Regions from separate parts of the Amycolatopsis sp. CA-211722 genome, predicted to be linked through region 2. Evidence: riboswitches for the same ligand, from Rfam matches in the RefSeq annotation. Region 2 holds a riboswitch; each other region holds the start of a gene.
The links. Region 2 has a riboswitch for S-adenosylmethionine ahead of ACOCEP_RS39105 (aminotransferase class V-fold PLP-dependent enzyme). Riboswitches for the same ligand answer to the same signal wherever they lie in the genome.
Positions count from the first base shown of each region.

Region 1: linked by a shared signal. The riboswitch ahead of thrC (threonine synthase) and the one ahead of ACOCEP_RS39105 (aminotransferase class V-fold PLP-dependent enzyme) in region 2 are both predicted to bind S-adenosylmethionine.
Region 3: linked by a shared signal. The riboswitch ahead of ACOCEP_RS05735 (methionine ABC transporter ATP-binding protein) and the one ahead of ACOCEP_RS39105 (aminotransferase class V-fold PLP-dependent enzyme) in region 2 are both predicted to bind S-adenosylmethionine.

Region 1 is NZ_CP184752.1:4,381,208-4,388,438, reverse strand. Features, by position in the region: gene ACOCEP_RS21195 (EamA family transporter) at 1-306, opposite strand, end outside; gene rpsT (30S ribosomal protein S20) at 665-925, shown strand; gene holA (DNA polymerase III subunit delta) at 979-1,962, opposite strand; SAM riboswitch class I at 2,098-2,230, shown strand; gene thrC (threonine synthase) at 2,244-3,509, shown strand; gene ACOCEP_RS21175 (ComEC/Rec2 family competence protein) at 3,528-5,933, opposite strand; gene ACOCEP_RS21170 (ComEA family DNA-binding protein) at 5,930-6,652, opposite strand; gene ACOCEP_RS21165 (DegV family protein) at 6,797-7,231, opposite strand, start outside.
Region 2 is NZ_CP184752.1:8,529,953-8,537,183, reverse strand. Features, by position in the region: gene ileS (isoleucine--tRNA ligase) at 1-560, shown strand, start outside; gene ACOCEP_RS39125 (penicillin-binding transpeptidase domain-containing protein) at 770-2,371, shown strand; gene ACOCEP_RS39120 (ArsR/SmtB family transcription factor) at 2,415-3,098, shown strand; gene ACOCEP_RS39115 (potassium/proton antiporter) at 3,211-4,689, shown strand; gene ACOCEP_RS39110 (M23 family metallopeptidase) at 4,820-5,503, shown strand; SAM riboswitch class IV at 5,632-5,746, shown strand; gene ACOCEP_RS39105 (aminotransferase class V-fold PLP-dependent enzyme) at 5,779-7,122, shown strand; gene ACOCEP_RS39100 (hypothetical protein) at 7,142-7,231, shown strand, end outside.
Region 3 is NZ_CP184752.1:1,170,658-1,177,888, forward strand. Features, by position in the region: gene ACOCEP_RS05720 (fatty acyl-AMP ligase) at 1-1,654, opposite strand, end outside; gene ACOCEP_RS05725 (ABC-F family ATP-binding cassette domain-containing protein) at 1,706-3,472, opposite strand; gene ACOCEP_RS05730 (4-(cytidine 5'-diphospho)-2-C-methyl-D-erythritol kinase) at 3,539-4,504, opposite strand; gene ACOCEP_RS05735 (methionine ABC transporter ATP-binding protein) at 4,624-5,634, opposite strand; SAM riboswitch class I at 5,848-5,938, opposite strand; gene rsmA (16S rRNA (adenine(1518)-N(6)/adenine(1519)-N(6))-dimethyltransferase RsmA) at 6,163-6,999, opposite strand; gene ACOCEP_RS05745 (GNAT family N-acetyltransferase) at 7,040-7,231, shown strand, end outside.

The DNA of each region.
Region 1 (7,231 bases), 4.1 Mb from region 2:
CCCGGTACCGCGGGCGACGGGGTAGACGACGGAAAGATCGCCGACGGCGTAGCCGCGCTGGAGGACGACCCCGTAGGTGACGTGGAACACCGCCGTGACCACCGCGGCGACCAACCAGGTCCACTGTGGACGTTGCGGCTCCACGACCAGCGAGACGGCCATGACTGGGACGAGCAGGACAGCGGAGAGGCTGTAGTAGGCCCAGACGAACCGGGCTCCGCCACGACGGATCCGCTTGGCCGCGAGATTCCAGCCCGCGTGGATGACGGCGGCGATGACGACGAAGGACAGGGCGGTGGCGTTCACGACGGACCTTTCACGTTTTCCGCGCGCGCGGAAAACACCGGTCCTCCAGGCTTTTGTCCCGTCAGATGAACGGCGGCGCTTCCGGCCCCGCCGATGGTGCCGCTCGGACCTGTCCCGTCTGCCCTGATTGTGTGTTTTCCCGGGCGGGCAGGCGGCGGAACCCTAGGCACTACGCTCCGCACCGTACCTCAAGCGCCCGTCCCGAGGTGGCCGTGAGCCATCCCCGGACGGCTGTTAAGCTTGCCTTTCACCGTCGTGTGGCATTCCGTCATGGAGGAAACCCGCGCGCTCCCCGAGCACGCAGGGCCGGTCACAGCGCGGCGGTGAAACCACCGAGAGATTCAAGAGGAGCGCCCCCGTGGCCAACATCAAGTCGCAGATCAAGCGCATCACCACCAACGAGAAGGCGCGTCAGCGCAACCAGGCGATCCGGTCCTCGGTGAAGACCGCGATCCGCAAGTTCCGCGAAGCCGCCGACGCCGGCGACAAGGCCAAGGCCCTGGAGCTGCAGAAGGACGCGGCCAAGAAGCTGGACAAGGCCGTGACCAAGGGCGTTATCCACGCCAACCAGGCCGCCAACAAGAAGTCCGCGCTGGCGAAGCGCGCGAACTCTCTCTGATCGGCTTTCGAAGGGGCCCCGGCGACGCGAGTCGCCGGGGCCCTTCGCCGTGTTCAGCGGCTTGTGCCGTGGGCGGCGACGACCTCAAGGACGGCACGCTCCAACGCGTACTCCGGGTCGGCCGCGACCCCCTTGACCTCGGCGTTGAGCCGGGCGACCACCCGCATCGCGGTAGCGAGCCCGTCCTGGCCCCAGCCGCGGGCCTGTCCCTGCGCCTTGCGCACCTTCCACGGTGGCATGCCCAGCTCACCCGCCATCTGGTTCGGGTTGCCGCGACCGGCACCGGACACCCGCGCGATCGTCCGGACGGCGTCGGCGAGGGCGTCCGCGACCAGCACGTGCGGTACGCCCAGCTGCATCGCCCAGCGCAACGACTCCAGTGCCGCCGCCTTGTCCCCGGCGACGGCCTTCTCCGCGACGGCGAACCCGTTCACGTCCGCACGGCCCCGGTGATAGCGCCGGACCGCCTGCTCGTCGACCGCGCCGCCGGCGTCCGCGACCAGCTGGGTCGCAGCCGACGACAGTTCACGCAGATCCGAGCCGACCGCGTCGATCAGCGCGAGCACGGCCGCACCGTCGATCTTCCCGCCGACCCGGCGGACCTCGTTGCGGACAAAGGATTCCCGCTCAGCGGGCTTGGTCAGTTTCGGGCACTCGACAATTTCCGCACCGGCCTTCTTCAAGGCGGCGGGGAGCCCTTTCGCGGCTTTGCTGCGGCCGCCTCCGCTGTGCACGACGACGAGCACGATGCCGTCGGCGGGGGCTTTGACGTAGGCCATCACCCCGTCGGCGAGCTCCTGCGAGATGTCGTGCGCGGACTCGAGGACGATCACCCTCCCCTCGGCGAACAGGGAGGGGCTGACCATCTCCGCGAGTGCCGGGACTGTGAGGTCCGACACCCGGATCCGGGTGAGATCCGCCGTCGGATCGGCCGCTTTGGCCGCGTCCGAGGCGCTGCGGACCGCGCGTTCGATCAGCAGCTCTTCCTCACCGAGAACCAGGACCAGCGGCGATGGGGCGGAAGCTTGCGTCGTCACGGTGACGATCCTGCCACTCCTCCTCTCGTGTGCTTTGTCCGGTGATGTGTTGCGGGCACGGTGGCCCCACCTGAGCCTCATGTCGTACGGTGTTGGCGAGGCGACGCGATCACACGCGTGCCGACAATCGAATACCGCTCATCCAGAGGGGCAGAGGGAACGGCCCGACGAAGCCCCGGCAACCGGCGTCAGCCTGTCATTCCGCGATCGCGGGATAGCTGACGAACACGGTGCCAATTCCGGCCCGCCACGGCGGGGCAGATGAGGAAAGGAACCTCGCGATGACCGCAACCCTCGGCACGACCTCCACCACCAAGACCCCGGATCTCGGACCGGCCGTCGAACTGGTGTCGAAGGAAGAGGGCCACCGGCAGCCGCTCGCTCCCGAATTCGTTTCCGCCGAGGACTTCTCGCCGCTCGAAGTCGCCTACGACTTCGGCCGCGTGCGCCGCGAGGACATCGAAGCCGGACCGAAGAACATCTGGCGCTACAAGAAACTCCTTCCCGTTCCCTCGAACGTCGAAGAGATCCCCAACACCGAACCCGGCGCCACCCGGCTCATCCAGGCCGACAGGCTCGCGAAAGCCTTGGGCGTCAAGAAGGTCTGGGTCAAGGACGACACCGGTAACCCCACGCACTCGTTCAAGGACCGCGTGGTCGCCGTCGCTCTGGCGGCCGCGCGCGAATTCGGGTTCGACGTGCTCGCCTGTCCCTCGACCGGCAACCTGGCCAACGCCGTCGCCGCCGCGGCGGCCCGCGCCGGCTGGCGGTCGGTCGTGCTGATCCCGAAGACCCTGGAACGCGCCAAGATCCTCACCACCGCCGTGTACGACGGTGACCTGATCGCGGTCGACGGCAACTACGACGACGTGAACCGGCTCGCCACCCAGCTCGCCGCCGAGCAGGAGAGCTGGGCGTTCGTCAACGTGAACGTCCGGCCCTACTACTCGGAAGGCTCCAAGACGCTGGCCTTCGAGGTCGCCGAACAGCTCGGCTGGCGGCTTCCCTCCCAGATCGTGGTGCCGATCGCCTCCGGTTCCCAGCTCACCAAGGTGGACAAGGGTTTCCGCGAGTTCGGACAGCTCGGACTCGTCGACGAGACGCCGTACAAGGTGTTCGGCGCGCAGGCCACCGGCTGCTCCCCCGTCTCGGCGGCCTTCCGCGCCGGGCACGACGTCGTCCAGCCGGTCAAGCCGGACACGATCGCCCGCTCGCTGGCGATCGGGAACCCGGCCGACGGCCCCTACGTCCTCGACGTGGTCAACCGCACCGGTGGCGCGATCGAAGACGTCACCGACGAGGAGGTCGTCGAGGGCATCCGGCTGCTCGCCCGCACCGAAGGCATCTTCACCGAGACCGCCGGCGGCGTCACCGTCGCGACGGCCAAGAAGCTCATCGAGACGGGCAAGCTCAACCCGGACGAGGAGATCGTCCTGCTGATCACCGGCGACGGCCTCAAGACCCTCGACGCCGTCGAGGACAAGATCGGCCCGAAGGCCACCGTCAGCGCCTCGGCCGACGCGGTCCGCGAGGCTCTGGGCATCTGAGTTACCCGCCGGCCCGCCTCAAGAACGAGGCGGGCCGCGGGGCTCACCCCGGCGTACCAGGGCGAGACCCCGCGCGTCGGCGATGACGGCGGTGTCGCCGTCGGTGTCCGTCCTGGCGACCGCCGCGCCGACGGCCACCAGATTGTCCAAAGTGGACTTGTTCGGATGTCCGTAGTTGTTTCCGGCGCCGACGCTCACCAACGCCGCCCGCGGCGCGACGGCGTTGAGGAAGTCCGGTGCCGTGTAACGGCTTCCGTGGTGCGGGACCTTCAGAATCTCGGCACGCAGTTCGGCGCCCTCGGCCATCAGGTCGGTCTGCGCCGCAAGCTCGATGTCTCCCGTCAGCAGCACCCGGCCCGCCGGGGTCCCGGCACGCAGGACGACGGAACCGTTGTTGATCACCGTGCCGTCCTGTTCACGGACCAACCGGCTGGTGGCATACCGCGGCCCCAGTACGTCCAGTGACAGCCCCGGCCAGTCCAGCCGTTGGCCGATCTCCAGCTCCAGCAAGGGAATCCCGCGGCGCGCGGTCTCGTCCGCGACCTGCTGCCACGCCCAAGCGGGAGCCCGTCCGGGCCCGACGGCGACCGCCCCGACCGACCTGCCCTCGAAGACGGATTCGAGACCGCCGATGTGGTCGGCGTGCAGATGGCTCAGCACGATCAACGGCACCCGGTCGACGCCGAGCCTGCTCAGGCATTCGTCGACCGGCCCCGGTTCCGGCCCGGTGTCGACCAGGATCGCCCGCCCTCGCTCGCCTGTGGCGAGGGCGACGGCATCACCCTGCCCGACGTCGCAGGCGACGGCGCTCCACGACGCCGGCGGCCATGCCGGAGCGAGCACTCGCACCGGCACGAACACGAGCAGCCCGGCCGCCAACGCGACCGCCAGGAGGATCCTGGCGTGCCGCAGCCGGATGGCGACGAGCAGGACGACGAGCGATCCGGCCGCCAGAAGCCCGCCCCACCAGCCATCCGGCCAGTCCAGGACCGCTCCCGGCGCGCGGGCGCCGTGGCGGGCCACGGTGATGAGCCAGCTCGCCTCGGGTTCGGTCAGGCGGACCAGCAGTGTTCCGGCCGACGGCCACCACGGGCCGATCACGGTGGCGAGCACGCCGAACACGGTGGCCGGGGCGACCACCGGCGCGGCGAGCACGTTGGTCACCACCGAGACGAGGCTGACCGATCCCGCCATGCCCGCGATGACCGGCGTCGTCACCACGAACGCGGCCAGCGGGATGGTCAGCCCCTCGGCGTAGCCGGCCGGAACACCGCGTCCGACCAGCCATTCCGCCCACCTCGGCGCCAGCAGTACCAGACCGGCCGTGGCCAGCACCGAGAGCGCGAACCCGAAGTCGGCGGCCATCGCCGGGTCGGCCACGACGAGCCCGGCCACCGCGAACGCCAGCGCGGGCAGCGCCGAACCCCGGCGCCCCAGTGCCAGCGCCAGCAGCCCGACCGCCCCCATCACTCCGGCGCGGAGCACGCTGGGCGCGGGCCCGGCGAGGACCACGAACCCGGCGAGCCCCGCGGCGGCCGCGGCGGCGGAGGTCCGCGGCCCGACCCGGAGCAGCCTCAACAGGAGAAGGATCGAGCCGCAGACGATCGCCACGTTCCCACCGCTCACGGCCATCAGGTGGGACATGCCGGAGTCCGTGAACTCGCGTTCGACCCTCGGGGAAAGTGTGCTCGTATCCCCCACGACCAGTCCGGGCACGAGACCGGCCTGCTCTTCCGGGAGTACGGCGCACAGCGTTCGGAGCCCGGTGCGCAGCGATTCCGCGGCTCGTTGCCACCAAGGCGCCGGCCCGAGGGCCGACGGCGGGCCTCGCACCGAGAGGACCGCGACCGTCAACTCGGCCCCTTTCGACGGCGCGAGCCGCCCCGAGGTGGTGACCTGCTGCCCGGGCAGCAGGCCGGTCCACCCCTCGGCGGGAGCGAGCAGGAGGATCCGGCCGGCTGAATCCACCGCTCGCTCATCCGCCACCGCGGTGTCCACCGTCGCGGCGATGACCACCAGGCGGGTGCCCGCCCGGCGATCGGCGTATCCGGCACCGCGGACCGGACGTGGCCGCTCGGTGATCACCACCCTCGCGGTGGCGTCACTCCCCCGTGCGGCGGCGGCACGGAGGTCGTCGTGTTCGGCGGCCCGGATCCGCAGTGCCACCGGACCGGCGGTGAGCACGCCGAGGACCGCCAGGGCTCCCAGGCCCGCCACCCACCGGGACGCCGTCCGGCGGGCGCGGACACCGGCGGCGATCGCGAGCCCCACGGCGGCCGCACCGCAGAGCATCGTGATCCACCAGCCGCCCAACAGCCCGGAAAGTGTGCCGAGCCAGGCAGTCGCCGCGGCCGGTATCAGCCGCAGGTCCTGCCCTCGCCACGACGCGGTGTCCACTTCGGACGGATCGGCGGACGGGTTCATCCGACGGACACCACTTCCCGGAGTTTTCGATACTTACTTTCGCCGATCCCTTCTACGTCACGGAGTTGCTCGACGGTGGTGAACCCGCCGTGCCCGGACCGCCAGTCGACGATGCGTTTCGCCATCACTTCGCCGACCCCGGGCAGGGTGTCGAGTTGCTCGGCCGTGGCCGAGTTCAGGTCGAGCTTCCCCTGCGGTGCCGCCGTTCCCGCCGCGGCGGGAACGGCGACGCCCACGGCCACCTGCTCACCATCGGTGAGCTTCCGGGCCAGATTCACTCCGGTCAGATCCGTTCCGGGCTGTGCCCCACCGGCCGCCGTGAGGGCATCGGCGACCCGTGCGCCCGGAGGAACCGTGACCAGGCCGGGTTTGAGGACCCGGCCGACGACGCTGATCACCAGAGGCGCCTTTCCCGCCGCGGCGGGGACGTCTCCGGCGGCCTTCGCCGACGGCAGGGGCGGCGGGGTCTCCGCCTCCGGCCGGTGTCCGAACAAGGCGATCGCGCCGATCACGATCACGGCCACCGCGATCAGCACGGCCGCCACGGCGAACCACCGCCGGTTCACCGGGATCCCGTCCGCCGTGAACCGGGCGGGCACCCAGCGGCGGGCGAGCCTGCCCGCGGGCGGGCCCTGGGTTGGCGACGACAGCTGCGCTGCCAGCCACGCCAGCCTGGCGTTGACGGAGGGTCCCGATGGACGGGCGGTTTGGTCGAACACGTGAACGACGCTACGGAGCGGGAGCGGTGAGCGGCAGTGGTGAATCCCGAGGCTGTGGACAAGTGGGGTGTTGTGGACAACCCGGCCGCGAGCGAGGCCTGCGCGCCGGTTTCCGTCGGGGCCGTGTGGGAGGCTTACCGGTTTCTAACCGGCTCGCTGGATCACGACGCCGAGCACACCGGGGCCGGTGTGGGCGCCGATGACGGCGCCGATCTCCGAGACCACGCACCCGTCCGGGCAGTCGATGGATTCCTCGAGCCGGTTGGCCAGTTCGACGGCGCGCTCCGGGGATGCCAGATGGTGCACGGCGACGTCGGCGAGCCCGCCTTCGGCCGCTTTCACCGCGAGTTCGACCAGCCGCGCCACCGCGCGATTCATCGTCCGCACCTTTTCCAACGGCTGGATCCGGCCTTCGGACATGTGGAGCACCGGTTTCACCGCGAGCGCCGTGCCGAGCAGGGCGGCCGCCGGGCCGATCCGCCCGCCGCGGCGCAGGTATTCGAGGGTTTCGACGGCGAACAGAGTCTCCGAGCGGCTCACGGCGTCGACCGCGGCGGCCTCCACCTCGGCGGGCTCCGC
Region 2 (7,231 bases):
GCGACGAGGTCAACGTCAAATCGGTCGAGCTGACCACGGACGTCGCCGCGCACGGCGGTTTCGAGGTCGCGGTGAACGCCCGCGCGGCCGGTCCGCGGCTGGGCAAGGACGTCCAGACGGTGATCAAGGCCGTCAAGGCCGGTGAGTGGACGACTTCCGAGAGCGGTGCCGTCGTGGCGGCCGGGATCGAGCTCGTCGAAGGCGAGTACGACCGGCGTCTGGTCGCCAAGGGCGGCGGCGCGGCCGCGGAACTGCCGGGTGGCGCCGGGCTGGTGCTGCTCGACACCGACGTGACCGACGAACTGGCGGCCGAGGGCCTGGCCCGCGACCTCGTCCGGGTCGTGCAGCAGGCCCGCCGTGACGCCGGACTCGACGTCGCCGACCGGATCGCGCTGACGGTGGACGCGCCGGAAGACGTGGTCACGGCCGCGAAGACGCACGAGGAGTTCATCGCTTCGGAGACGCTGGCGACTTCGGTGGCGTACGGCACCGTCGCCGACGGCTCGGCCGGGACGGTCGGGGAGGGCACCAAGGTGACCGTGGCGGTCACCAAGGCCTGACCCGCGCGAGCGCTATGAACGGTCCGTTCCTTGCAAAATTTGCAAGGAACGGACCGTTCATAGCATCCAGGGCGGGTCCCGATCACCGGGATCACGAAACGGATTCGGAATAGCCGCTTTCCCGCCCGAAGCGCGCCTTGCGCGAGGGAAATCGGCAGGCTGGCGCCCGGGGCGCGCGAGGGGCGCGCCGTATGGGGGAGAGCGAATCCATGAGTCCTGCCCGGAAAAGAGGGATCCTGATCGGCGCCGCGCTCGCGGTGGTCGCCATCGTGGTGGCCGCGGTGGTGCTGCTGGTCAGGGAGGACCGGGCGCCGGCGGCTTCCGGCGGTGGCCAGGGGGACGCCACCGAGAGCGCGCAGGAGAGCCCGGCGCAGGTGGCGGGCCGGTTCCTGCGGCTGTTCGACACCGGCGACCTCAGCACCGCCCCGGTCGACGATCCGGCGGCGGCCACGGCCGCCCTGTCCGGAACGCGCGCGGCGCTCAGTGGAGCGTCCGTCAAGACGTCGCTCGGCGAGGTCCCGACGACACCGGGCAACGCGACCACGACGTCGGCCACCTTCCACGTCGCGTGGACCTTCGCGGGCAACAGCGCCTGGAAATACGAGGGCAAGCTGGACCTGGTGCGCAACGCCGGGAAGTGGGTGGTCCGCTGGGCGATGTCGGTGATCCATCCGAAGCTCGAAGCCGGGCAGCGACTTTCGCTCGCCCCCGTCGCGGCCAAGCCGATCGTGGCCGACCGCGACGGCAAGGCACTCGTCGGCGGTGACGCGACGGGCGTCGCGCCGATCCTGCAGGGAGCGTTGTCCAAGGTCGCCTCCGGGGAGAACAGCGGCACCGGAGCGACCGTCACCGTGTCGCGCGTGGACGTCTCCGGCAAACCGGTCGAGACGCTCTTCGGACAGGCGGCCGAGACGGACAAACCACTGGTTTCGACCTTGAGCGTGGCGTCCCAGAACGCCGCTCAGAAGGCCGTCGACGGCTTCGGGGGGCCGGCGATCATCGTCGCGATGAAGACCTCGGGCGAGCTGCTGGCGGTCGCGCAGAACGGCGCCGCCGGGAACCAGCCGAAGGCGCTCAACGGCCTGTACTCGCCGGGTTCGGCCTTCAAGATCGCCACGGCGACCGCGGCGTTGCAGCAGGGCGGGGTCACCGCCGACTCCCCGTTGGCCTGCCCGGGCAGCGAGCAGATCGGGACCCGCACGCTCAAGAACGACAACGGGTTCGACCTGGGGACCGTATCGCTGAAGACGGCGTTCGCCGCGTCGTGCAACACGACCTTCGGGCGGCTCGCCAAGCAGCTGCCCGCGGACGGTCTCGCCAAGGCCGCCGGCCAGTTCGGCCTCAACGCCGACTTCGAGATCCCCGGACTGGCCACGGAGACCGGCAAGGTGGAGCCGTCCGGCAGCGGTGACGAGCAGGTCGAAGCCGGGATCGGACAGGGCAGGGTGCAGGTCAGCCCGCTGGGCGCGGCGCTCATGGCCGCGACGGTCGCGGCCGGGAAGCCGGTGGTGCCGAAGCTGTGGCAGGGGCTGGAGACCAAGGTCAACACCGGGTACCAGGCCCCGCCCGCCGGGGTGCTGAACCAGGTCCGCGCGATGATGCGCGAGGTCTGCACGACAGGGACCGCGAAAGCGTTGCAGGGGAGCGGAGCCGTTTTCGGCAAGACGGGGACGGCGCAGTTCGGCTCGGGGGCGGACGCCAACGGCTGGTTCGTCGGCTATCGCGGCGACGTCGCTTTCGCCGTCATGCTCGAAGGTTCCAACGACTCCAAGCCCGCGGTGCAGCTCGCGGCGAAGTTCCTGGCGGGCTGACGCTTCGGCGGTCACCGAAGCGTGGGTCTTCTACGGTGGACGGATGGAAACGATCGCCCTGGCCGAGGTCGCGGCCGTGCTCGCCGACCCGAGCCGCGCGTCGATGTGCCTCGCGCTGCTCGACGGGCGTGCCTGGACGGTGACCGAGCTGGCGAACGCGGCCGAGGTGGCCTCCTCGACGGCGAGCGAGCACGTGACGAAGCTGACCGACGCCGGGTTCGTCGTGCGGGTCAAGCAGGGGAGGCACAGTTACGTCCGGATAGCCGATCCGCGCGTGGCGGAGCTGATCGAGCATCTGGCGCAGCACGCCGAGCACCGGCCGGTGAAGGGGCTGCGGTCTTCGGTGCGGGTGAAGCGGCTGGAGTTCGCCAGGACCTGCTACGACCATCTCGCCGGGACGGTCGGGGTCGCGCTGCGGGACGGGATGCTCGCCGCCGGGCTGATCGACGACGCCGGCGGCCTGGCCCTGACCGTTCGCGGGCGCGAGGTGCTCGACGCGCTCGGTGTGGAGATCGACGGCGGCCGGCGCCCGATGCTGCGCGACTGTCTGGATTGGACAGTGCGCCGTGATCATTTGGCGGGCCGGGCCCCCGCGGCGTTACTGTCTCACGGAGTGAGCGCCGGCTGGTTGTCCCGTGAGGGCAACCGCGCGGTGAAAGTCCTGCCCGCCGCGGAAAAGCCGTTCGCGGAGCTCGGTGTCGACCTGGTGGCCCTGCGCAGTCCGTAGTGGACAGTCTGTAACACAGGTTATCCGGACGCTTTTCGACCGGTACACGAACGTGTGACGATCACCGCCTCACTATTCTGGAGCCCTCACGGCGACCGGAACGGGAGGCGACATGGAGCAACTCCCGCTCATCCTCGGTACCGGCGGCGCGGTACTTCTCGTCGCCGTGATCGCCGTCCGGGTCTCGATCCGGGTCGGCCTTCCCTCGCTGCTGCTGTACCTGGGGATGGGGGTCCTGCTCGGCGAAGCCGGGTTCGGCATCCAGTACGACAACCCCGAGCTCACCCAGTCGCTCGGCCTCGCCGCGCTCGTGATGATCCTGTCCGAAGGCGGCCTCACCACCCGGTGGTCGGCCGTGAAACCCTCGCTGGGCATCGGGATCGCACTGTCCACAGTGGCCGTGGTGGTGAGCATCGCGGTGACCGGTGCCGCCCTGCACTGGTTACTGGGCCTCGACTGGCGGATGGCGTTGCTGTGGGGCGCGGTACTGGCCTCGACCGACGCCGCCGCGGTCTTCTCGGTGCTGAGATCCGCGGGGATCGGCAAGCGGCTCGTCGGCGCGCTGGAGATCGAGTCGGGGATCAACGACGCCCCGGCCTACATCGCCGTCGTCGTCCTCGCCGAGGGGACGACCATCGACTGGTCGCTGCCGCTGCTGGTGGTCTACGAACTCGCCGCCGGGCTGGTGATCGGCCTGGCCTTCGGCTGGGGCGGGGCGTTCGCGCTGCGCCGGGCGGCACTTCCCGCCACCGGTCTGTACCCGCTGGCCACGGTCGCGGTGTGCGTCGTGGCGTATTCGAGCGGGCAGTTCGCCCACGCGTCGGGGCTGCTCGCCACCTATGTCGCGGCCCTGGTGCTGGGGAACTCGAAGCTGCCGCACCGCTCGGACACGCTGTCCTTCGCCGAAGGGCTCGGCTGGCTCGCGCAGATCGGCCTGTTCGTGCTGCTCGGTCTGTTCGCCTCGCCGAGCCGGATCTTCGAAAGCCTGGTCCAGGGCCTGGTCGCGGGCGCGGTCGTGCTGCTGCTCGCCCGCCCGCTGTCGGTGCTGCTGTCGGCGCTGCCGTTCAAGATCCCCTGGCGGGAACAGGTGTTCCTGTCGTGGGCCGGGCTGCGTGGCGCGGTCCCGATCGTGCTCGCGCTGATCCCGCTGTCGTCCGGGGTGCCGGGTGCGCAAGAGCTGGTCGACGCGGTGTTCGTGCTGGTCATCGTGCTGACGCTGCTCCAGGGGGCGACGCTGACGCCGCTCGCGAGGGTGCTCGGGCTGGCCCAGCACGCCGAGGCACACGAGATCGACGTCGACTCCGCGCCGCTCGACGAGATGGGCGCGGAACTCCTGCAGGTCCGGATCAACACCGGATCGAAGATGCACGGCGTCTACCTGGCCGAACTGCGGCTGCCGGTGGGGGCGACGATCAGCCTCCTCGTCCGGGACGGCTCCGGCTTCACGCCGAACAAGAACACCCGGCTTCAGGAGCGCGACCAGTTACTCGTCGTGACCACCTCCGAGGCCCGTGACGCGGCCGAACGACGCCTGCGGGCCGTCGACCGCGCGGGGCGCCTCGCCAGGTGGAAGGGCGAATCCGGCCACTAGGTCACGAACCGGCACCAGCTGTTCGTCGGTTGATCTCAGAAAATTCTTCCCTTCCGTACTCCTTTTGGATTACTTTCCCGCAATCGACTCCATCGAATGGGTGAGTGTCACGGGGTAAGGAGTACGCAAGGTGACGAGACTTCCTGTGCGGTTCGCCGGTCTGGGGGCAGCTGCGGCCCTCGTCGGAGTGGTTCTCGCCGCTCCGACGGCTGCTGCGGCCGGTGCCTTTCCCGTTTTCGGGCTGCCCTTCGGCACGAGCCAGTCGGTCTACTCGGCGGGGATCCACTCGGACAACGGCACGTCCGGAGTGAAGAACGCCATCGACTTCAGCCCGGGTGACAAGACCGTCCGCGCTCCGCTGGCGGGCACGGTCCGGATCCAGCGCTGCTCCGGCGGCGACTGGGTGACCGTCGACCACGACGGCGGCTGGCGGACCAGGTACTACCACCTGGAGGGTATTTCGGTCACCGACGGCCAGCAGGTCGCCCCGGGCGACGTGCTCGGCCGGACCGGCAACGCGCTGCCGTGCGGTGGCAGCAGCACCGGCGCCCACGTGCACTTCACCCTGTGGACCCTGCCCACGGCCGCCGCCCAAGGCGGCGACTCGCGCGACTTCGGCGTCGGCGCGGGCAACTGGAACGGCCTGTCCTACGACGAGGTCTCGACCAAGGTCGCCGAGGCCTACGGAGAGGCCGTCGACGGCAAGACCTTCGGCGGCTGGCAGTTCGCGGCCGGCACCGATCAGTACTCGGGCACCGCGACCGAGGTCTCCTCCCGCTCGACCATCCCGCTGCCCGGCCGTTTCCGGGTCTGACCTGCCGCTGCCCGGCGCGGCGCGGCGCCGGGCAGCGGTTCTTCCCGCTTGCGGAGCACGTGAGCGGCGTCTCAAGATGCGGACGAGGGCTGGCTCGATCGCCCGCCCATCCGCTAACTTCTTCCGTAGGTCACGAGTGTCAGCGTCAAGCCCCGGCTAGCTGACCGGCAACCCTCCTTCCGCGGTGGGGTGCCCCGGGTGAGGACCTGGCTCGTCGCGTGGTGCGGCGGGCAAGCGCGGGATCCTCGCCGGGTCCCCTGGCCCGGAGGATGACGATGACTCTCGCTCTCGAACGCACCAGCACCCCCGCTGAAACCGTTGCCACCCACGAAATCCCGGCCGTCGCGTGCGCCGATCTGCGGGTTCCGCTGGTCACCGGTGGCGACATCGGCTACGCCAATCTCGATCACGCGGCGAGCGCCCCCTGTCTGGACGAGGTGCGGTCCGCGGTCGACGAATTCCTGCCCTGGTACGCCAGCGTGCACCGCGGCGCCGGGTTCGCTTCGCAGGTCTCGACCAAGCTTTACGAGCGCACGCGCGGAATCCTGCGTGACTTCGTCGACGCGCGGTCGACCGACACCGTCGTGTTCACCCGCAACACCACCGATTCCTTCAACCTTCTCGCGCGCAGCCTGCCGAAGCACACGGCCGTCGTCGTGTTCGACACCGAGCACCACGCCGCGCTGCTGCCGTGGAAGGGGCCGAACGTCCGCCGGATCGAAACCCCTCGGACCCGCCTCGCCGCGGTGTCCGCTGTGGACGAAGCGCTCGCGGACTGCCCGCAGGGCCCGCGCCTGGTGGTGCTCACCGGCGCGTCCAACGTGACCGGGGAACTGTTGCCGGTCAAGGAGATCGCCGCCGTCGCGCGGCGGCACGGCGCCCGGATCGCGCTGGACGCGGCGCAGCTCGCGCCGCACCGGAAGATCTCGGTGCGGGAACTGGACGTCGACTACGTCGCGCTGTCGGGGCACAAGCTGTACGCGCCTTTCGGTGCCGGCGCGCTGATCGGCCGTGCCGACTGGCTGCGCGCGGCCCAGCCGTACCTCGCCGGTGGCGGTGCGACGAAGCTCGTCAGCCGTGACTCCGTGGTCTGGAATTCCGGTCCCGAGCGGCACGAAGCCGGTTCACCCAACACCGTCGGCGTCTACGCGCTCGGTGTCGCCTGCGAGACCCTGGCCGCGAACTGGGACGGCATCGTCGCCCACGAGGACGAACTGCTGGCGCGTCTGCGTCGCGGTCTCGCCGCCATCCCCGGATTCGCCGAACTGCGGCTGTTCGACGCGCCGGTCGACCGGGTCGGCACGCTCAGCTTCGTCGTCGACGGTTTCGACCCGGGCTGGCTCGCCGCCGTGTTGTCCGCGGAGTACGGCATCGGCGTGCGGGACGGCGCGTTCTGCGCGCACGTGGCGACGAAGCGGCTGATCGCCGTCGCCGGTTCGACGGGGCAGCAGGCCGTGCGCGTGAGCCTCGGCCTCGGCAGCACCACCGAGCACGTGGACCGGATCGTCCTGGCGCTGCGCCAGATCGTCGCCCGCGGCGCGCGCTGGCAGTACGAAAAGCCGGAGGGCCGCTGGGTGCCGGAGAACGATCCGAGGGAGCTGCCCCCGTTCTGCGCCTGACCCACTACCCTCACCCCGCATGGGGAACGAGCGGCCGCGTTACTGGTTTCCGCTGGCGTTGCTGGGTTTCGCCCAGCTGGTGGTGGTGGCCTTGTCTCTGGGCGGGATT
Region 3 (7,231 bases), 1.4 Mb from region 2:
ACTGGACTGCGGTCGCGGCCCGCTTCACCTTGCCCGAGGGCGTCTTGGGAAGGCTCCCCGCCGGGAGCACCACGACCGCGAAGGGCCGCATGTCGACGGCGCCGCGCACCTTGGCCGCGACCTCCTTCGCCAGTGCCTTCTCCGTTTCCGGGTCCCCGGCGAGTTTGGATTCGACCACGACGGCGAACCGTTCCCGGCGGCTGCCGGCGTCGATCCGCACGGCGACGGCGTTCCCGGCCCGGACGCCCTCGACCGAGGTAGCCGCACGCTCGATGTCGGTCGGGTACAGGTTCCTGCCGCCCATGATGATGACGTCCTTGCGACGGCCGCAGATCACGATCATGCCGTCGACCAGGTAGCCGAGGTCGCCGGTGAGCAGCCAGCCGTCCTCGTCCTGAGTCGCGAGCGGCCCTTCCATGGTCAGGTACCCCGGTGTCACGGCCTCGCCGCGCAGGCGGATCTCCCCGACCTCGCGTTCTCCGAGCACGGTTCCCTTGTCGTCGACGATCTCGGCTTCGAGCCCGTCGAGCGGCGGCCCGAGCACCGCGAAGGAACGAACCTCGTCGGTCCCGCGCCGCGGGTCGTCCTCGGGGACCGGCACCGCGCGGTTGTCCGCCTCGAGCGCGTCGGCCTCGACCACGTCCAGCGTCAAGCCGGTGAACAACGGCGCGAACGAGACCGCGAGAGTCGCCTCCGCCATGCCGTACGCCGGGAAAACGCATTCGGCGGGCATCTTGAAGCGCGCTCCAGCCTCGACGAAGGTCCGCACGGCCGTTTCGTCGATCGGCTCGGCGCCGTTGAGCGCGATCCGGAGCTTCGAGAGGTCGTACGCCTCGTCGTCCTCGACACGAGCCATCCGCCTGCCCACGATCGCGTACGCGAAGTTCGGCGCGGCCGTGGTCGTGCCGTTGTACTTGCTGATCAGCTGCGGCCAGATCAACGGTCCCGACAGGAACTCGAGCGGCGTGATCTTGACGAGCTCGACGCCGAACGTCATCGGCACCGTCAGGAAACCGACCATCCCCATGTCGTGGAAGGTCGGCAGCCACGAGACCATCACGTCGACGTCGAAATCGAACTCGGCCCGGTCGACCATCGCCTTGACGTTCGAATACAGATTCCCGTAGGTGATCTGCACGGCCTTCGGGTCGGCCGTCGATCCGCTGGTCAGCTGGAGGAGCGCCGTATCCGACTCGGCTGTCGGCACCGGCTCCGCCAGCGGTTCGGCCTCGAGCAGCTCGGTGATGACCTGGAAGGCGATGCCGTGCTCCGTGAGCACCGGCGCCAGCTGGTCGAATGGCTCTCCGAGCAGAACCAGGCCGGACCCGATCATCCGCAGCACGCGAACGGTGTCCTCGGCCCATTCGGCGAGGTCGGTGCGCTGTGTCGGCTGGTGCAGCATCGTCACGCTGCCGCCGGCGAGCCAAACCGCCTGAACCGTCGGCGCGATCAGCGACGGCGCCGCCGCCAGTACCGCGACCGCTTTACCGGGCTCCAGCCCAGCCGCCACCAGACCCCCGGCGACCCGCTTGGCCTGCTCGTGAATCTCGGCCCACGTACGCCGAACCGGCTCCTTGGGCTCCCCGGTGACCATTCCCCGCTGCTGACCTCGCCCCGCCGCGGTGGCGACGAGCGTGTCCACGAACCGACTCATGCGCGTCACACTACTGTCCGCGCTGAAATGCCCGCTCGCCGTCGAGTGAACTCATTCGATCGCTTCAGAGGTCTCAAGCCACTGGGCCTCGACCTCCTCCTTCTCCGTTTCGACGGCTTTCAATTCGGTGTTCAGCTCGATGAGCTTCGTCGGATCGGTCGCCGCCGCGAGCAGTGCCGCGTGCAGCTTCTCTTCCTTCGTGTGCAGCTGGTCGAGCTTGCGCTCGAGACGGGACAGCTCCTTCTGAGCGGCACGCTGTTCCGCGGCGCTCTTCTTGGGCGCGGCCTGCGCGTTGCCCGTCTTCCGGTCGCTGGCCTTGTCGAGGCTCTTGGCGCGCCTGTCCAGGTACTCCTCGATCCCGCCCGGCAGGTGGGTCACTTGCCCGTCCCCGAACAGGGCCACGATCGTGTCGCAGACGCGTTCGACCAGGTATCGGTCGTGCGAAACGACGACGAGGCTGCCCGGCCAGGAATCCAGCAGATCTTCGAGCTGCTGCAGGGTGTCGATGTCGAGATCGTTCGTCGGTTCGTCGAGGAGCAGCACGTTGGGCTCGGCCATCAGGAGCCGGCACAGCTGCAGGCGGCGGCGTTCACCACCGGAAAGGTCCTCGACCGGCGTCCACTGCCTCGCGGCGGGAAACCCCAGCTTTTCCGCCAGCTGCGAGGCGGTGAGCTCCTGCTTGCCGAACACGACCCGTCCGGAGACCTCTTCGATCGCCTGCAGCACGCGCAGATCGCCGGGCAGGTCGTCGAGCTCCTGCCGCAGATGCGCGAGGCTGACCGTCTTGCCCTGGATACGGCGTCCCGTCTCGGGCTCCGTATCGCCCCCGAGCAGCTTGAGGAGGGTCGTCTTGCCCGACCCGTTCACGCCGACCAGGCCGATCCGATCACCGGGCCCGATCCGCCAGGTGACGTGATCGAGCAGAGTCCGGTCGCCGACGGTCAACGTGGCGTCCTCGATCTCCAGCACCGTCTTCCCCAGCCGGCGGCGGGCGAACGCCTGCAACTCGACCGAATCACGCGGCTCCGGCACGTCGGAGATCAGTGCCTCCGCCGCCTCGACGCGGTAGCGCGGCTTCGAGGTCCTGGCCTGCGGACCGCGGCGCAGCCACGCGAGCTCTTTACGAGCGAGGTTTTGCCGCTTCTCCTCCGCCGTCGCCGCCAGCCTCGCCCGCTCGGCGCGCGCGAAGATCCAGTCCGCGTAACCGCCTTCGTACTGCTCGACGCGACCGTTCGTGACCTCCCAGGTCAAACTCGCGACCGTGTCGAGGAACCACCGGTCGTGCGTGACGACCACGACGGCGATCTTGCGGTTGAGCAGGTGATCAGCGAGCCAGCGCACACCTTCGACGTCGAGATGGTTGGTCGGCTCGTCGAGGACCACTAGGTCCAGTTCACCGGTGAGGGCGGCCGCCAGCGCCACCCGGCGGCGTTCACCACCCGACAGGTTCGCCGTCTTCTTGTCGAGGCCGAGAGCGGTGACGCCCAGACCATCCATAATGGACCGGACACGCGCGTCAGCGGCCCACTCGTGCTCCGCACCGTAGCGCTCCAGCACGACATCCCCCACCGTGCTACCTTCGGGAAGTTCGGTCCGCTGGGTGACCACGGCCATCCGCAAACCCCGGACCTGACTGACACGTCCCGTGTCCGGCTCGCTGATCCCCGCGAGAACCTCCAGCAACGTCGTCTTCCCGCCCCCGTTGAGACCGACGACACCGATACGCTGCCCCTCCGCCACACCGAGCGAAACACCATCGAGCAGCGGGCGCACCCCGAAGGACTTGCTCACCGACTCCAGGTTGACCAAGTTGGCCATGCCTCAGCCGATCCTTTCCAAAAGCTCGCACCACAACGAATTAGTCGATGTCCATTTCGGACATCCTCACGCGTGCACCCGAGGCGGCGACGGCCGCGGCGCGTCGTCCCCACCGACGAGCCGGGCTCCGGGGACCGGCCCGTGCGCGACGCGCACCGTACGGCAGACACCCGCGCCGGACAGTTCCGCGGCGACCTCGACGGCCGATTGGGCGTCCGCGCACAGGAACGCGCAGGTCGGTCCGGATCCGGACACGGTGCCGGCGAGCGCACCCGCGTTGACTCCCGCCCGCAACGTGCGGCGCAGCCCTGGACGCAACGAAACAGCGGCCGCCTGGAGGTCATTACCGAGAAGCAGCGCCAGTTGCCGCGGGTCGCCGGATGCCAGCGCCTCCACCACAGGAGTGTGCGAACCGATCCGGGGCGGGCTGCCCTCTTCACGCAACTTGTCCAGCTCGCCGAACACTCTCGGAGTCGAGAGACCACGCTGGTCGAAGGCCAACACCCAGTGGAAGGTGTGCCTCGACAAGACAGGCACCAGCTGCTCGCCTCGGCCGGTGCCCAGCGCTGTCCCGCCGTAAAGCGCGAAGGGAACATCACTACCGAGCTTCGCGGCGATACCGGCCAGTTCGTCCCGGGAAATGTCGAGCTTCCAAAGCGACGCGAGCCCCACCAGGGTCGCGGCCGCGTCGGCACTCCCACCGGCCATCCCGCCCGCGACCGGGATGCCTTTGCGCAGCACCACTCTGACCTTGGACTCGCCGTCCGCCTTGCCGACATGGGCCGCCAGCGCCTGCGCCGCCTTCCACGCGAGGTTGTTGGCTCCTGTCGGCACGGAGCCCTCCCCTTCACCGTAGACCTCGACGCCGGGGTCTTCGGTGACCGCGACGGTCACCTCGTCGGTCAGGGAAAGCGCCTGGAACACGGTCACCAGCTCGTGGTAACCGTCCGGGCGTACGTCACCGACCGACAGGTGCAGGTTGACCTTGGCGGGAACCCTGACGGTTACTGGGGGCGGTACGACGGCGAGCACGCCTCAAGCCTACGTGGCCGCTCCACTTGCACTGTCACCAGGAGAAAGAGAACGGATGGGTCAAAGGAAACGGGCCGCTCCGGACGCGGTGCGTCCGGAGCGGCCCGTTCGGCGAGAAATCAGGCGGCGACACCCTGCGGTCCGCGAACCGGGTGGGTCACGTGGCCGCCGCGTTCGGCGATCCAGGCGAGCGCGGCGTCCGCGCGCTCACCGCGCACCCCGAGGCGGAACCGGCCGACCGGGGTGTCTCCGATCCGGGTCAGGCCGCCTCCGATGGTGGCGAGCTCGACGTCGAAGCGACCGGCGGCCTCCGGCAGCAGCGCACCCACTGAGGCGAAACCGACGAGTACGACGTCGACTGCCCGGTCGTACTTCGAGGCCTGTGCCCGCCCGGTTTCGATCGCGGGAAGCAGCGCCTGCGCGGTCCGGCTGTTCGGATCGGAGACCAGGTCGAGCACGGTTCCGCGTTCGATGACCGCGCCGGCCTCGAGAACCGCGACGTCGTCGCAGACCCGGCGGACCACCCCGGCGTCGGGCGTGGTGAGCAGCACGGTGACGCCGAGCTCGGCGCGTGCACGGTCGAGCACGGTCAAGACCGCACCGGACTCCTCGGGCTGCACCCCCGCCGTCGGGTCGTCGGCCAGGAGCACCGACGGTCCGGCGGCCAGCGCCTTGGCGATCGCCACTCGGCGCAGCTGGCCCTCGGACAGGTCGCCCGGTCGCTGGCCGGCACGAGGGGTGAGCCCGACCAGGTCGAGCAGGTTGCCGACCCGGTTGCGGCGCTGCGGACCGTCGAGGCCGAGCTGTTCGAGCGGCGAAGCGATGTTGCCGGCGATGGTGCGCTCGGCGAGCAACTCCGGCTTGGTGCTCACGACGCCGACCTGGCGCCGGATCTCACGGAGACGGCGCCCGTCGAGGGTCCCGGTGTTGAGACCGTCGAGACGGACGACACCGCGGTCGGGACGCTCCTGAAGACCGATGCAACGAGCGAGGGTCGATTTACCGGAGCCCGCCGGACCGACGACTCCGAACAGCGAGCCAGCTTGGATGTCCACGCTCACATCGCGCAGGGCGACGACGGGATTTCCGTTGAGGGGAAAGGACTTGGACAGGTTTTCGACAGTGATCACGAAGGGCTCCATGCAAATGGGGCGCTGCTTCTTTCGAGCGCGCCAACCGTCACCGAGTGACCGTCCGGGAATCGGACGGATTCAGAGGTAAGGGAAAAGAACTCAGGCAGTAACGGTGGAGCGTCGACACGCACTTACCGTGCGGCGACCTTCATCGACGACACGTCGCCTGGTCAGCAGGAGCGGGTGGGTGACCCTGTTCATTAGGCACAGCCTCCATCGGTCCTGGCTGTAGCACCTGCCCTGTGGAGGGTGGTTGCTGCGACTTCGGCGAGCCAGGTCTCTCAGTCGCTCGGGATGGCTCACTGAGTAAAACCGATCCCACTGGATGAAAGCAAGCGCGTAGGCGCAGATCACACGTCTGGTCGCGTCCATCATACAGGATGGACGGTCCATATTCTGAGAAAGTCGGCGAGTATGCCTAGGCCTGTTCAGGCGTACTGCCTGCTGAGACACGGTTCAGCAGCGCTGAATCGAGGGAGGGGGCCACGCTACTGCGCGGCGCCGGTCACACCTACGACAGGGTGGTCAGCCGGCAGCCGCGGCGATCCGGGCGAACTGATGGACGTCCAGCTGTTCCCCTCGGGTCTTGGGGTCGATTCCCGCCTTGTCGAGCAGCTCCCCGGCGCGTTCGGCGGAACCGGCCCAAGACGCCAACGCGGCGCGGAGGGTCTTCCGTCGTTGCGAGAATGCGGCGTCGACGACCGCGAACAGCCGTTCCCGCTCCACGGACGACACCACGTCGCCCCGTTCGAACGCGACCAAGGCCGAGTCGACGTTCGGAACCGGCCAGAAAACCGCTCGCGGCACCGCGGCGACCTTGCGCGCCTTCCCGTACCAGGCGAGCTTGACACTGGGTACGCCGTAAGTCCGGCTGCCCGGCCCGGCCGCCATTCTGTCCGCGACCTCGGTCTGGACCATTACGAGACCGCTGGTCAGCGACGGCAGTTCGGCGAGCAGGTGGAGCACGACGGGAACGGCGACGTTGTACGGCAGGTTCGCGACGAGCGCCGTCGGCCGTGCGGGCAGATCTTCCGCGGTGATCCGCAACGCGTCCGCGCCGACGACCGTCAGCCGTTCGGCTCCACCTCGCTCGGCCACGGTGCTCGGCAGCCGCCCCGCCAACACAGGGTCGATCTCGACCGCGACGACCTCGGCGCCGGTCGCGAGCAGTCCGAGTGTCAGCGAGCCGAGGCCCGGCCCGACCTCCAGGACGACGTCGCCCTCGCCGATCCCCGAGAGGTCGACGATGCGGCGCACCGTGTTGGGATCGTGCACGAAGTTCTGGCCGAGCTTCTTGGTCGGACGCACGTCCAGCTCGGCCGCCAGCGCCCTGATTTCGGCAGGACCGAGCAGTTCAGTCACCCGACGATCGTAACCAGGTCGGGTAAGCCACGATTGGCCGGTGGACGACGTCGTACTCGAAGGGGAAAAAGTCCGGTTGCGCGACTGGCGCCCGTCCGATCTCGGGCCACTCCGCGGCCTGCTCGATCCCGCCCGCCCCTGGCACGAAACGAACGGGCCCTATTTCGGCACTCCCACCACTGCCGCCGCCGAATCCACGGCGCGCGAGCTCACCACGATCAAGACCGAACCG